DNA from 2 places in the Pantoea sp. X-Soil-MYKO-1785 genome. Region 2 is predicted to be linked to the other one. Evidence: predicted binding sites of a transcription regulator. Region 2 holds the regulator's gene; the other holds the start of a gene.
What was found. The regulator Fur, encoded in region 2, represses iron uptake genes when iron is present. The targets are predictions, from matches to a motif close to ATAATAATGAGAACNACTATCAA.

Region 1 (8,047 bases), 2.3 Mb from region 2:
GTGGCGCCGGTGCGGCGCTGTCGCTGCTGGGCAATAACCAGATCACCTTTCAGCTGACCGGTGCCACTAACAGTAACGGCACCCGCGGCACGCTGAAGCGCAGCGGTGATACCGGCAGCGATAATGTGCCGGTCCGGCTCTGTACCGACAGCGCCTGCGCCACTGAACTGACGGTCGGTGGCACCCCGTTTGTCTATGGTTCGCAAACCCTGATCAACCTGGCTGGCCTGCTCGGCAGCCTGAACTTCGCGATTCCAGTCTATCTGCGCACCGTGCCCGGTCAGGTGGTCGCGGCGGGCACCTATCAGGTGACGCTGAATATGGCGGTCACCTACCGCATCTGTACCAGTATCGCGATCGGTAATCTCTGTTTAAGCGAACAGACCGGCAGCGGGGTGATTCCGATTACCGTCACGGCGATCCTGACCAATGACTGCACCACCATTACCGCGCCGAATATCAGCTTTGGCAGTGCGCCACTGGTCGGCAGCTTCTCCAGCGTGTCACAGACCATCAACGTACTGTGCAGCAAAGGCAGCACCTATACCGTCGGCCTGAGCAACGGCAGCTATCCGGTCGGTAGCGTCAGGAACATGGCGAGTGGCGCAAATCGACTGAGCTATGAGATCTACAAAAGCACCACCAGCAATCGCTGGGGACCGGGCGGGACTGAACGCTGGAGCAGCACCACCTCGTCGGCGGTGTCGGCAGATGGACTGACGCGCGGCTTTAACTACACCGCGCGGGTCCTGACCAGCCAGAACACGCCGCCGGCCGGAAACTACAGCGACAGCGTGGTGGTGGATTTGTCATTTTAGAGCGAGGCGCTGACCGGTGCACCGCTGTGGCGCGCCTGATACTGCTTCACCATCCGGCCAATCAGCAGCGTACCGATTAAGCCACAGACGGCGGCGAAGGTCAGCCAGACGCCCGGCATCGCTTTGTCGCCGGTGGCGTGGATCAGGTAGCTGGAAATCGCCGGGGTAAAGCCGCCAAACAGCGCAGTCGCCAGGCTGTAAGCCATAGAGAAACCGGCGGCGCGCACCTCGGCGGGCATGATTTCCGCCAGATACACCACCATCGCCCCGTTATAGCTGGCGTAGAGAAACGACAGCCACAGTTCCGCTTCCAGCAGGTGAGCGAAGCTGGCCGATCCCACCAGCCAGTGCAGCACCGGCCAGGTGGTGGCAATCATCAGCAGGGTAAAGACGATCAGCAGCGGGCGACGGCCGATGCGGTCTGACAGCGATCCCATCAGCGGCAGCCAGATCAGGTTAGAGATGCCGACGCACAGCGTCACCAGGAACGCCTGCTTATCGCTCATCATCAGCACCGTTTTGCCGAAGGTCGGCGTAAACGCGGTGATCATGTAGAACATCACGGTGGTGGTGACCACCATCAGCATCCCCGCCAGCACCAGCGCCCAGTTACTGGCCACCGAACGCATAATCTCGGTCATCCGCGGATGGTGTTTACGCTGGCTGAACGCTTCGGTCTCTTCCAGCATCCGGCGGATATAGAACAGGAACGGCACGATCAGGCAGCCGACCACAAACGGAATGCGCCAGCCCCACTCGGTGACCGCCTCTTTCGCCAGCAGATGATTCAGCGCCAGGCCGAGCAACGCGGCAAAAATGACCGCAACCTGCTGACTGCCGGATTGCCAGCTGACAAAGAACCCTTTGCGTCCTTCTGGCGCCACTTCCGCCAGATAGACCGAGACGCCGCCCAGCTCAACGCCTGCCGAGAAGCCCTGCAGTAAGCGGCCGAGCAGGATCAGTATCGGTGCCGCCGCGCCCAGTGTGGCGTAGCCAGGCACCAGCGCAATGGTCAGGGTGCCGATCGCCATCAGACCCAGCGTCAGCAGCAGACCTTTGCGGCGGCCATGATGGTCAATGTAGGCCCCCAGAATGATCGCCCCGAGCGGACGCATCAGGAAGCCGGCACCAAAGGTCATTAGCGTTAACATCAGTGAGGCGAACGGGTCGTCGCCCGGGAAAAAGGTTTTGGCAATGGCGGTGGCGTAATAGCCAAACACCATAAAGTCGTACATTTCGAGAAAGTTACCGCTGGTAACGTTGAAGATGGTTCTGGCCGCGCTTTTGGGCGACTTTTGTAAAGACGGGGTGTGACTCATAACGGCTTCCTGAAGTTTTTTAGCCGTTTTAGCCCGCCTGAGGCGGCATTAATGTGAGCGGGCTCACCATTGCACTTTACAAAACTGTGTTGAGTGGTAACAACCAATTAACAGGACTGTTTCAGCAGCATAACCGATCGGTGCAACAGCCGGTTCGCCTGATTTCGTCTGGTCTGGCTGAGGCAATAAAAAAGGCGGCTGAGTCAGCCGCCTTCTCTCTGTGCCGGTTAAGCCGCTATTTCTTCACGGTTTCCATGCCCATCAGACCAATTTTCAGATAGCCGGCGGTTCGCAGTTGATCCATCACGCTCATCAGCGTTTCGTAATCCACCGACTTGTCCGCCTGGAAGAAAATGGTGGTTTCTTTGTTGCCGCCGGTCTGACCGGTCAGCACGCTGACCAGCGATTCCGGCGTCACCTGATCGTTACCGACATAAAGCTGTTTATCGGCCTTGATCGACAGGTAAACCGGTTTTTCCGGCCGCGGCTGCGGGGCGCTGGTGGAAGCAGGCAGATTAACGCGCACGTCGACAGTTGCCAGCGGTGCCGCCACCATGAAGATGATCAGCAGAACCAACATCACGTCGATAAACGGCGTCACGTTGATCTCATGCATTTCGCCATCTGTTTCCAGGTCGTCGTTTAATCGCATTGCCATAACAGCTTACCCTAAGCGCAGTTTCTGGGTCGCCGCTGGACGCGGAACGTCAGTGGCGACGTTTCCCAGGTCAATATCACGGCTCTGTAAAAGCAGCACCTGCGCCGCCACATCACCGAGCGAGGCTTTGTAGTTAGCGATCATGCGGGCAAAGACGTTATAGATCACCACCGCCGGAATCGCTGCCACCAGGCCAATTGCCGTTGCCAGCAGCGCTTCCGCGATACCCGGTGCAACGACAGCGAGATTGGTGGTCTGGGTTTTGGCGATGCCGATGAAGCTGTTCATGATGCCCCACACGGTGCCGAACAGACCGATAAACGGCGCGACCGACCCGATAGTCGCCAGGAAGCCGTTGCCCCGGCCGGCATGGCGGCTAAAGGCGGCAACGCGGCGCTCAAGGCGGAAGCTGGTACGATCTTTAATGCCGTTGGTATCTTCAACGCCAGTGGAGAGCTCAAGTTCGTTCTGCGCGTCGTTCAGCAGCACACTGCTGTGGCTGTGCGCGGCGAACGCCTGGGCAATGCGGGCGGCGTCATTCAGATTGCGGGCTTCACCCAGCGCCAGTTGCTCACGCTTCAGGCGACGTTTAGCGGCGCTCAGTTCGGCATATTTGCCGAAGAAGATCGCCCAGGTCACCACTGAGGCCAATAACAGGCCAATCATGACCACTTTTACCACGATATCGGCATGTTGATACATGCCCCAAACGGAGAGGTCCGTTTGCATCAAATCACTGGCTACCACGCTGCTTCTCCAACTTCATCTACAGGGATGCAAGACAAGCGCGAATAATAGCAAAATAACGGCGAATTGATAGTCGTTCTCATTAGTATTTACAAAATCTGGCACCCGCTCTGCCCTGCCACGCCGTCAATATCACCCGAGGTTGCAGGTTCGTTTCGAAAATGTGATGTTGCATGAAAATTTATTAAAACAACGTTTCAAAATGTGATCTCATTCATTCAATCAGCATTGCCGCATTTTTCCAGCGGCAGTTTTCACTATGCTGGCTGCACGCGGCCCCTTGCTACACACGCCGGATTCCTGAGCGCCGCCCTTCCTCTGCTGGAGACAACATAATGAGAATGACCCAAACACGCCTGGCATGTGCCCTGGCGGCAATGATGGTGAGCGCCACCGCCTCGGCACAGGTGATTAAAGTGGCAGAAGTGCAGCCTGCTGGCTACCCCACCGTGGTGGCCCTGCAACACATGGGCGACAAACTTAAGCAGGCAACCGATGGACGGCTGGAGATGAAGCTCTATGCTGGCGGTGTGCTGGGCGATGAGGATCAGACCCTGCAGCAGGTGCAGCTGGGCGCAATTGATATGATCCGCGTCTCGCTGGCACCGGTCACCAGCATTGCGCCGGAAACCAGCGTATTGACGCTGCCCTATATTTTCCGCGACGTCGATCATATGCACAAAGTGCTGGATGGTGAAATCGGCAAAGAGATTGCCGATAAATTCGATAAAGATCCCAACGCCCGGATGGTGTTTCTCGGCTGGACCGACGCCGGTGAACGCAACATGATCACCAAAAAACCGCTGGCGAAGCCCGAGGATCTGAAAGGCATGAAGATCCGGGTGCAGAACAGCGCCATCTCCCTGGCGACGCTGAAAGCGATGGGCGCCAACCCGGTGGCGATGGGCGTCAGCGAAGTGTTCAGCGCCATGCAGACCGGCGTGGTTGATGGCACCGAGAATAACCCACCGACCTTCGTCGCCCATAACTATATGCCAGTCGCGAAGTACTACACCCTGAGCGGCCACTTCATTCAGCCAGAGATGATTCTGTTCTCGAAACGCGCCTGGGATCGTCTCAAGCCTGAGGATCAGGCGCTGCTGAAGAAACTCGGTAAAGAGGCGCAGGATGAAGAGCGTCAGCTGTGGGCAACCTATACCGAACAGTCGATCGCGAAAATGAAAGCGGGCGGCGTCACCTTCCAGCAAACTGACCGCGACTATTTCGTCAAGGCCACCCAGCCGGTGCGCGATCAGTTTGGCGGTAAATACCAGGATCTGATGACCCGGATCGCTGACGTGAAATAACCCTTCCCGCGCCACACTGCCGTGTGGCGTGCTTAATCAGGTATCAATTATGGCTGCTTATACGCGTCTGATGGATGGGCTCTATCTGCTGTGCATGCTGGTTGCCGCCGTGGCGCTGATGATTATGGTGACGGTGATCCCGATCGGAATTTTTGCCCGCTACGTAATGAACGGCGCGCTCTCCTGGCCGGAACCGGTCGCCATTATCTGCATGATCATTTTTACCTTTATCGGCGCGCCGGTCGGCTTACGCGCCGGCACCCATATCTGTGTCTCAATGATGACCGATCGGCTGTCACCTGCCCTGCAGCGTCTGCTGCTGCGGGTCTGCGATCTGCTGATGATTATCACCTGCCTGGTAATCTTTCAGGCCAGTTATAGCCTGTGTGAGGCGATGTGGGTGCAGTCGCTGGCTTCGCTACCCGCCGTTACCTATGGCGAGATGTATCTGCCGATCCCGATTGGCGCGCTCTTTACCCTGCTGTTTGTTGTTGAGCGATTGCTGACCGGCGATCAAAGCCAGCGGCCGATTGTCACGCTGGGCGGCACCCACTAATCCGGAGCAGAAGATGGACGCATTGATTTTATTAGGCAGTTTGCTGGCGTTGCTGCTGGTGGGTTTTCCGGTGGCGTTTGCGGTCGGCCTGAGCGCCTTTATCGGCGCCTGGTGGATCGATCTGCCGCTGGAAGCGGTGGTGATTCAGATTACCAACGGCATTAACAAATTCTCGCTGTTGACCATTCCGTTCTTTATTCTCGCCGGGGCGATCATGGCTGAAGGCGGCATCGCCCGACGGCTGGTCAATTTCGCCTACATCTTTGTCGGCTTCATCCGCGGCGGCCTGTCGCTGGTGAATATCGTCGCCTCAACCTTCTTCGGCGCGATTTCCGGCTCATCGGTGGCCGATACCGCCTCGATCGGCTCGGTGATGATTCCGCAGATGGAAGAGAAAGGCTATCCGCGTGACTTCGCCGCCGCCGTTACCGCCAGCGGTTCGGTGCAGGCGGTATTAACCCCGCCAAGTCATAACTCAGTAATCTACTCGCTGGCCACCGGCGGGCTGGTCACCATCTCGTCGCTGTTTGTCGCCGGAATCTTACCTGGCCTGATGCTAGGTGGCTGTCTGATGATAATGTGCCTCGGTTTTGCCCGTAAACGCGGCTACCCGAAAGGCGAGCGGATCCCGTTTCGTCAGGCGCTGAAGATCTTCTTTGATGCGTTCTGGGGCCTGTTCACCGTGGTGATCATTATGGGCGGGATTCTGTCCGGTATTTTCACCGCGTCGGAGTCTGCGGCGATTGCCTGTATCTGGGCCTTCTTCGTAACGATGTTTATCTATCGTGACTTTAAATGGAACCAGCTGCATATCCTGCTGTTCCGCACCATTAAAACCGTCACCATCGTGATGGTGCTGATCGCCTTCGCCGCCGGGTTTGGCGCGGTGATGACCTTTATGCAATTGCCGACCCTGATCACTGAAGCGTTTACCAGCCTGTCGGACAACAAGTATGTGATTCTGATGTGCATCAACATTCTGTTGCTGGTGGTCGGTACGCTGATGGATATGGCACCGCTGATTCTGATCCTCACGCCGGTGCTGCTGCCGGTCGCGACGACACTGGGCATCGATCCGGTTCACTTCGGCATGATCATGCTGACCAACCTCGGGATCGGCCTGATCACCCCGCCGGTTGGTACGGTACTGTTTGTCGCCAGTGCGGTCAGCAAGCAGAAGATCGAACAGGTGGTCAGCGCGATGCTGCCGTTTTACGGCATGCTGTTTATTGTGCTGATGCTGATTACCTATATTCCGGCCATCTCCCTCTGGTTACCGCGCCTGATGGGCGTGATGTAGCGTCAACCAAATCGGGTCCGTCAGCGGGCCCGATTTTTATCCTGCGACGCACTCTGATAATCGCCATTGAGTCTCAACCCTGCTGGCCGTTTCGTGATAACGTGAAGGCTTAGGCAGAAGCGGCAAAGGCGACTCATGACCACCAAAAAAATTGATACCACACTCGTCAGTGCAGGACGCAGCAAGCGTTATACTCAGGGCTCGGTAAACAGCGTGATTCAGCGTGCCTCCTCGCTGGTTTTTGACACGGTGGCGGAAAAAAAACGCGCCACCGCCGGTCGGGCAAAAGGCGAACTGTTTTATGGCCGCCGCGGCACCCTGACCCACTTTGCGCTGCAGGATGCCATGACCGAACTGGAAGGCGGCGCGGGCTGTGTGCTTTACCCGTGCGGCGCGGCTGCGGTCGCTAACGCGATTCTGGCTTTTGTCAGCGCCGGCGATCACCTATTGATGAGCGGCGCGGTCTATGAGCCGACGCAGGACTTCTGTCATAAAATTCTGCAAAAGATGCAGGTGTCGATCGGCTGGTTCGATCACTGCATTGGCAGCGAAATTGGTGCGCTGGTTCAGCCCAACACCCGGGTGGTATTTCTCGAGTCACCCGCCTCGATTACCATGGAAGTGCAGGATATTCCGGCCATCGTCGCGGCGGTTCGTGCCAAAGCGCCTGAGGCGATCATCATGATCGACAACACCTGGGCCGCCGGGATTCTGTTTAATGCTCTGGCGCATGGCATTGATATTTCAATTCAGGCCGGCACCAAATATCTGATTGGGCACAGCGACGCGATGATCGGCACCGCCGTGGCCAATGCGCGCTGCATCGATCAGCTGCGTGAAAACTCCTATCTGATGGGCCAGATGGTCGATGCGGATAGCGCCTACATGGCGAGCCGCGGCTTACGCACGCTCGGCACCCGACTGCGTCAGCACGAAGAGAGCGCGCTTCAGGTGGCGGAGTGGCTGGCGGCGCGTCCTGAAGTCGAACGGGTTAACCATCCGGCGCTGGCGCAAAGTAAGGGCCACACCTTCTGGCAGCGCGATTTCAACGGCAGCAGCGGGCTGTTCTCCTTTATCCTGAAACAGCAACTTAGCCCAGCGCAACTGGCGGAATATCTCGATCACTTCCATCATTTCAGCATGGCCTACTCGTGGGGCGGCTATGAATCGCTGATCCTGGCGAATCAGCCGGAGGAGCTGGCGGCGATTCGGCCGGTCGGTGGGGTTGATTTCACAGGCACGCTGGTACGACTGCATATTGGCCTGGAGCACGTTGAGGATCTGATCGCTGACCTTGAGGCGGGCTTTGCGCGCCTGACGCGCTGAGTAAACTAAACAGAAC
Region 2 (8,047 bases):
GTTCCGTTTCACCATCAAAAAATTCAACCTGATGACGCCGGGCCGTGAGCTGGCGGTCGCCGGTGACGAAAGTGATGGTTATGACGTCAACGTCGATAAAACCGATAACGGTGAAAGTGCGACTGAAACGCTGGCGCGTCGTTATATTGGCGCGGTAGGCGGCTCAGACAACTTAACCAGCATTGATGCCTGTATTACCCGCCTGCGTCTTAACGTGAATGATTCAGCACAGGTGAATGAAAGCGTGGCTAAACGTCTCGGCGCGTCCGGGGTGATTCGCCTCAACAAGCAGAGCGTACAGATCATTGTCGGTACTCAGGCTGAAGGCATTGCGTCGGCGATGAAAAAAGTGCTGACCAAAGGGCCAGTAGCCGCCGCCAGCAGCAATGCAGCAGCACCGGCAGCAGCCGTTAAGCCGCAGGCAGTATTGAACAGTGAGTCGCGGGTTATCGCCACGTTGCTGGCACCGGTGAGCGGTGACGTTGTTGCGCTGGATGCGGTGCCGGACGAAGCTTTTGCCAGCAAAGCGGTGGGCGACGGTCTGGCGATCAAGCCGAGCGACAAATGGGTGGTGGCACCGATTGCCGGTACGCTGGTGAAAATCTTCAATACCAATCACGCCTTCTGTCTGGAAACCGACAACGGGGTTGAGATTGTGGTCCACATGGGGCTGGACACCGTGGCGCTGGAGGGTAAAGGCTTTACCCGTCTGGTAGAAGAGGGTGCCAGCGTGGCGGCCGGTCAGCCGGTACTGGAGATGGATCTGGATTACCTCAACGCCAATGCCCGCTCGATGGTCAGTCCGGTGGTGGTCAGCAACAGCGATGATTTTGCCGGCCTGACGTTACTGGCCAGCGGTAAGGTGGTGGCGGGTGAAACCCCACTGTACGAAGTGAAAGGCTAATCCCCGCAGCAAAACCCACAAGGCAGGAAGCGATTCCTGCCTTTTTTGTTTTAAAGCCTGAACAAACGGTTGTTTCCCTCTGGCGCTTTGTGGATCATACTCCGTTACTTCGTGGTACATATCACCCGCTATTCGTATTGAGGATTTTTGAGATGAGTGAGGCTGAAGCCCGCCCAACTAACTTTATTCGTCAGATCATCGACGAAGATTTGGCGAGCGGTAAGCACAGCAGCGTGCATACCCGTTTTCCGCCGGAGCCCAATGGCTATCTGCACATTGGTCATGCGAAATCGATCTGTCTGAATTTTGGCATCGCCCAGGATTACCAGGGGCAATGCAATCTGCGTTTCGACGATACCAATCCGGTCAAAGAGGATATGGAGTTCGTTGAATCTATCAAGCGTGACGTTAGATGGCTGGGCTTTGAGTGGAGCGGTGAGGTTTGTTACTCATCAAACTATTTTGATCAGCTCTACAACTATGCCATCGAACTGATCAATAAAGGGCTGGCTTATGTCGATGAGCTGAGCCCGGAAGCGATCCGCGAATACCGCGGCACCCTGACTGCGCCGGGCAAAAACAGCCCGTATCGCGATCGCAGCGTAGAAGAGAACCTGGCGCTGTTTGAGAAAATGCGAAACGGTGAGTTCGCCGAAGGCACTGCCTGCCTGCGCGCCAAAATCGATATGGCCTCAAACTTTATCGTGATGCGCGATCCGGTGCTTTATCGGATTAAGTTCGCTGAACACCACCAGACCGGTAACAAGTGGTGCATCTATCCGATGTATGACTTTACCCACTGCATCTCCGATGCGCTGGAAGGGATTACCCATTCACTCTGTACGCTGGAGTTCCAGGACAACCGTCGTCTGTATGACTGGGTGCTGGATAACATCACTATTCCGGTGCACCCGCGTCAGTATGAGTTCTCGCGCCTGAATCTTGAGTATGCGGTGATGTCAAAACGCAAACTGACGCAGCTGGTGACCGAGAAGCACGTTGAGGGCTGGGACGATCCGCGCATGCTGACCGTTTCTGGCTTACGCCGTCGCGGTTACACCGCTGCCTCAATCCGCGAGTTCTGCCGCCGTATTGGCGTCACCAAGCAGGACAATATTGTGGAGATGGCGTCGCTGGAATCGTGCATCCGTGACGATCTCAATGAGAATGCGCCGCGTGCTATGGCGGTGCTCGATCCAGTGAAAATAGTGATCGAAAACCTGCCGGCCGGCCACCACGAAACCATCACCATGCCTAACCATCCGTCTAAACCGGAGATGGGCACGCGTGAGGTGCCTTTCAGCCGTGAGATCTGGATCGACCGGGCGGACTTTCGTGAAGAGGCCAACAAGCAATATAAGCGTCTGGTACTGGGCAAAGAAGTTCGCCTGCGCAACGCCTATGTGATCCGTGCTGAGCGGGTGGCAAAAGATGAAGCGGGCAACATCACCTGCATCTACTGCACCAGCGATGTGGATACCCTGAGTAAAGATCCTGCTGATGGCCGCAAGGTCAAAGGCGTGATCCATTGGGTGTCGGCAGACCACGCGCAGCCAGCCGAGTTCCGCCTGTATGATCGCCTGTTCAGCGTGCCAAATCCGGGCGCAGCCGACGATTTCCTGTCGGTGATCAATCCAGAATCGCTGACTATCAAACAGGGCTTTGTTGAGCCAGGTCTGCGTGACGTGGAAGCAACCACGCCGTACCAGTTTGAGCGTGAAGGTTACTTCTGCGCTGACAGCGTCTATTCGAAGCCGTCACAGCTGGTGTTTAACCGCACCGTTGGCCTACGCGATACCTGGACTAAAGCTGGCGAATAATCGTTGGTGCTGACCTGATAAAATGGCAAAAGGGCGAGGTATCGCCCTTTTTTATTGTCCTGATTTTTGCCATCACCGAGGTTTGTGCTGTCGCCATTTTGGAGTGGTTGTTACGAAATTGTGAGAGAAATCTGAGTTTAAAAAAATTAATCAATTACCAGATGTGAATTATCCGCTTTCAGGTAGGCTATGCCGTCTCAGACATAGCTCAGCGAGTGATATAAGGAAAAAAAATGACCGTTCTCGCCCAGGAAGCCAAACACAGTGTCGTCGTTTTACATCAGCTTATTGAACGTATTTTCAATCAACCCGCCGGGTCTGATGATAGTTTTGAGCTGATGATGTCCTATTTTCATCCTGAATTTCGCATGGTTACCCCGCGCGGAACTCAACTGAACCTGAATGAAGTCGAAGATCTTTTCCGTCAGCTGCAGGGCCAGCGGGAAGGGATGCGCATCGCCACCTGCGAGCACATGGTCATTTCCCATCAGGAGAAAGAGGTCACCGTGCAGTACCGTGAGATGCAGATGCTGAACGGCAATAATCAGAGCCGCATCGCCCTGGCGATTCTGGATTACAGCACCTCGATTCCGCGCTGGCGTTACCTGCAGGAAACCCTGGTTGCCTGACTGACGGCGGAAAAAGAATAAAAAAAAACCGGTGAATTCACCGGTTTTTTTATTTCAGCCTGCGTCAGACTTACTGATCGTGCAGCGTCTCATCTTCACGGCAGTCGCCCAGCGCGCAGTGACCATACAGATAGAGGCTGTGGTTGGTCAGCTTGATGCCGTGGCGGGTAGCGATTTCACGCTGACGGGTTTCAATCGACTCGTCGCTGAACTCAATCACTTTACCGCAGTCCAGACAGATCAGGTGATCGTGGTGATGCTGCTGAGTCAGCTCAAACACCGATTTGCCGCCTTCGAAATTGTGACGGGTCACAATACCGGCATCATCAAACTGGTTCAGCACGCGGTAAACCGTGGCCAGACCAATTTCTTCGCCGATGTCGATCAGGCGTTTGTACAGATCTTCCGCGCTGACGTGATGGCACTCAGGTTCCTGAAGCACTTCCAGAATTTTCAGTCTGGGCAGCGTGACTTTCAGGCCAGCCTTCTTTAATGCGGTATTGTTGTCAGTCATGCGGATTTTGTCCTGTTACTTATATTCACTTTTGTGGCGCTTGGCCTTGAATGTCGATCTGTGCCCATTCTCATTTGCGTCTCATTATAGAACTGATGCAGTGAAATGAAAACCGAGGGGAGTGCCTAAATCACCATGGGCTGTAAGGGATACGTCACCGAGCCGGGGAGGATTTCTGCAGGAGTCTGTTAACATTTCGCTTAGTCCTATCTGCTGCCAGAGAAAATAAGCGGAAGATCGATGCGGGTATTCTACAGATTAAACGAAGAAAGTTAAAAAAATGTGGCTATTATTTCTATAGGAATTTCCGTTGCCTCAATGTGAGCTGGCGCTCACATTGAGTCGGCTATCTTCAGGCTTCGAGGATCTCTTTGAGCTGCAGTTCATCAAAAATCTGCTTAACCCATTGCTCAACGCGCGCATTAGTCAGTTCTGGCTGGCGATCTTCGTCAATCGCCAGGCCGAGGAAGTGGGTATCGTCAGCCAGGCCTTTTGATGCTTCGAAGTGATAACCTTCGGTTGGCCAGTGGCCGACGATCACTGCGCCGTGCGGCTCAATGATGTCGCGGATGGTGCCCATCGCGTCACAGAAGTACTCGGCATAATCTTCCTGATCGCCACAGCCAAACAGGGCGACCAGCTTGCCGTTAAAATCGATCTCTTCCAGCGTCGGGAAAAAGTCATCCCAGTCGCACTGCGCTTCACCGTAATACCAGGTCGGGATACCCAGCAGCAGGATGTCAAACGCTTCCAGATCTTCTTTAGTGCTTTTCGCGATGTCGTGGACTTCTGCAACGTCTTTACCCAGCTGTTTCTGGATCATTTTTGCAATGTTTTCGGTGTTGCCGGTATCGCTGCCAAAGAAGATGCCTACGAGTGCCATGAGTAAAATAACCTCTTAAATCCTGATGATGAGATGTGTGCCGCAGCACATTTCAGCGAATAATAGCAGACGAGACAAACCCGCGGAACGGTTAAAGCCTCGACATTTGCCTCTGCGTGCGTTTTGCCCGCATTAATCCAGTTTGAGTTGCGCCAGCAGCATTTGTTCAATCAATTCGCTACGGCTGAGATTGCGCTGTTCTGCCAGCGTATTGAGCGCTTCGACGGCTTCACTGTTCATTTTCAGTTCGACACGACGAAGCCCGCGCCCTTTGTCACGTTTCAGTTGATTGCGCTTATTGATGCGCAGCTGTTCATCACGCGAAAGCGGACTGGTTTTGGGTCGACCTGGGCGGCGCTCATCAGCAAACAGATCGAGCGTCGTGCGGTCAGTGTGTTCTTTTGCCATGGCTTAGTGAAACTGAATGTGCGGGCGCCAGACGCTCGCCGCGCAGATTATAAATTATTGGCCGTTACCGCGGCAAAATGACCGGCGGCAAAATTTTAGCGCGCCATCATACTCCACGCTAACTCCGGACGCCAATCCTAAACATTTGCCGCCAGGTATTTGCTTTTAAAGCGCAAAAAAGCGACGAACGCTGCGTAATACGGCATCAGGTTTTTCGGCGTGCACCCAGTGTCCCGCGCCGCTGATCACATGTGCATGGGCCGCCGGGAACTGCGTAATTAACGCGTCACGGTACTGGTTATCCAGATAGCTGGAGTCACCGCCGCGAATAAACAGTGCCGGATGCGGCCAGGCGGGAACCGGCTGCCAGCCCGAAATGGTGGCGTAGTTATCCCACAATACCGGCACGTTAAAGCGCCATTCGCCCTGCTGGAAAGATTTCAGCAGGAACTGAATCACACCCTCTTCATCAAGCAGACCACGCATCACCTGCGCGGCTTCACTGCGGGAAGTGACGCCCGCTTCCGTCACCGCGCGGATCGCCGCAAAAATGGTATCATGGCGGCGGGTCTGATAATCCACCGGGGCGATATCGATCATCACCAGTCGTTCGATACGATCGGCCGCCAGCGCACTCATGGTCATGGCAATTTTGCCGCCCATCGAATGACCGATTACCGCCACCCGATCGATGCCGTGTGCATCCAGCGTCTCTAACATATCCTGTGCCATCACAGCGTAGTTCATCTCAGCGGATCGCGGTGATAATCCATGGTTGCGGACATCAACCTGCAGCACCGGCGCGGCATCTTTTAACCCGCGAGCCAGCACGCCAAGGTTATCCAGCGTCCCGAACAGACCGTGGATCAGCAGGATGGGCAGGGAATCAGTCGGGGATTGTTCAGTTTGCAGACGGGCGTTCAAAATCATGGCAAAGTTCTTAAGTTTGAGACCTAAGCTTAGGTTATCATGGATTCACCTTTTCAGGCGCGCCGGTTCCGGCGGCATTAGGACATATTCTGACTTTTGCCCGTAAACCGTTTGATTGCTAACAACCCGCCTGAATTTAACTTTATAATCCTCATGTTAGAACCCGCTCACCCTTCGAATCGCCAAACATTGCTTAGGGCTTTTCAGGAAACAAGTGGTTCTGTCATGAGAAAGAACCGTACGGAATAAGATGAAAACGATCGAAGTTGACGAAGAGCTCTACCGTTATATTGCCAGCCACACGCAACACATTGGTGAAAGCGCATCCGACATTCTGCGTCGTATGCTGAAGTTCACGGCCGGTCAGGCAGCACCCGCTGCGCCGGCGCAAAATGCGACCCCCGGTGCGGCGAAAGAAGCTCAGCCTGCCGTGGCTGGATCACGTCCGCAGGATCGGGTACGCGCCATGCGTGAACTGATGCTTTCTGATGAATATGCGGAGCAGAAGCGGGCGGTTAATCGCTTTATGCTAATCTTGTCAACGCTCTATCGTCTTGATACTGCAGCCTTTGCTGAGGCAACTGCATCACTGCAGGGCCGTACCCGCGTCTATTTTGCAGGTGATGAGCATACGCTGTTGCAAAATGGCACCCATACTAAGCCGAAGCATGTACCCGGCACACCGTACTGGGTGATCACCAATACCAATACCGGTCGCAAATGCAGCATGATCGAACACATCATGCTCTCAATGCAGTTCCCGCAGGAACTGACAGAGAAAGTTTGCGGCACCATTTAAACTGAAGCGTCAGGGAGAAGCGCCAATGGCCAATCACCCCCGTGCCGGGCAACCCGCCCAGCAGAGCGATTTGATTAACGTTGCACAATTAACCTCACAGTATTATGTCCTGCAGCCCGACGTGGCGAACCCGGAACATGCGGTGAAATTTGGCACCTCTGGCCATCGCGGAAGCGCAGGGCGTCAAAGCTTCAACGAGATGCACATTCTGGCGATTGCGCAGGCGATTGCCGAAGAGCGTAAAAAGAACGGCATCACCGGTCCGTGCTACGTGGGTAAAGATACTCATGCGCTGTCAGAGCCGGCGATCCTGTCGGTGCTGGAAGTGCTGGCGGCGAACGGCGTGGATGTGATTGTGCAGCAGGATAATGGCTATACGCCGACCCCTGCCATCTCTAACGCCATTCTTGAGCACAACAAAGCCGGCGGCGCGCTGGCCGACGGCATTGTGATCACGCCTTCACACAACCCACCGGAAGATGGCGGCATCAAGTACAATCCACCTAACGGCGGACCGGCTGATACCAACGTCACTAAAGTGGTTGAAGATCGCGCCAATCAGCTGATCAAAGATGGCCTGAAAGAGGTTAAACGCCTGCCTCTCGATCAGGCTCTGGCCAGCGGTCACGTGGTCGAGAAAGATCTGATTCAGCCTTACGTTGAAGGTCTGGCACAGGTCATCGACTTCCCGGCAATCCAGAAAGCCGGTCTGAAAATCGGTGTTGATCCGCTGGGCGGTTCCGGTATTGCTTACTGGCAGCGTATCGCCGAGCACTACAAGCTGGATCTGACGCTGGTGAATGATGCTGTCGATCAGACTTTCCGCTTTATGCATCTGGATAAAGATGGCGTGGTCCGCATGGACTGCTCCTCTGAGTGCGCTATGGCCGGTCTGCTGGCTTACCGTGACAAGTTCGATCTGGCGTTTGGTAACGACCCGGATTATGACCGTCACGGCATTGTCACTCCGGCAGGCCTGATGAATCCAAACCACTATCTGGCCGTGGCAATCAATTACCTGTTCCAGCACCGTCCACAGTGGGGCCAGGATGTTGCCGTCGGTAAAACGCTGGTGTCCAGCGCAATGATCGACCGGGTGGTTAACGACATCGGCCGTAAGCTGGTGGAAGTGCCGGTTGGCTTTAAATGGTTTGTTGATG

Region 1: the regulator Fur is predicted to act here: its motif matches at 3,609-3,631, upstream of exbB (tol-pal system-associated acyl-CoA thioesterase).

The regions. Positions count from the first base shown of each region.
Region 1 covers NZ_AP036000.1:3,525,066-3,533,112, forward strand. The annotation lists gene AC6I8D_RS16640 (Csu type fimbrial protein) at 1-818, shown strand, start outside; gene AC6I8D_RS16645 (MFS transporter) at 815-2,137, opposite strand; gene exbD (TonB system transport protein ExbD) at 2,373-2,795, opposite strand; gene exbB (tol-pal system-associated acyl-CoA thioesterase) at 2,802-3,524, opposite strand; gene AC6I8D_RS16660 (TRAP transporter substrate-binding protein) at 3,878-4,849, shown strand; gene AC6I8D_RS16665 (TRAP transporter small permease) at 4,899-5,405, shown strand; gene AC6I8D_RS16670 (TRAP transporter large permease) at 5,419-6,705, shown strand; gene metC (cystathionine beta-lyase) at 6,841-8,031, shown strand.
Region 2 covers NZ_AP036000.1:1,183,384-1,191,430, forward strand. The annotation lists gene nagE (N-acetylglucosamine-specific PTS transporter subunit IIBC) at 1-904, shown strand, start outside; gene glnS (glutamine--tRNA ligase) at 1,057-2,724, shown strand; gene AC6I8D_RS05500 (hypothetical protein) at 2,958-3,353, shown strand; gene fur (ferric iron uptake transcriptional regulator) at 3,424-3,867, opposite strand; gene fldA (flavodoxin FldA) at 4,220-4,750, opposite strand; gene ybfE (LexA regulated protein) at 4,883-5,158, opposite strand; gene ybfF (esterase) at 5,324-6,088, opposite strand; gene seqA (replication initiation negative regulator SeqA) at 6,339-6,887, shown strand; gene pgm (phosphoglucomutase (alpha-D-glucose-1,6-bisphosphate-dependent)) at 6,913-8,047, shown strand, end outside.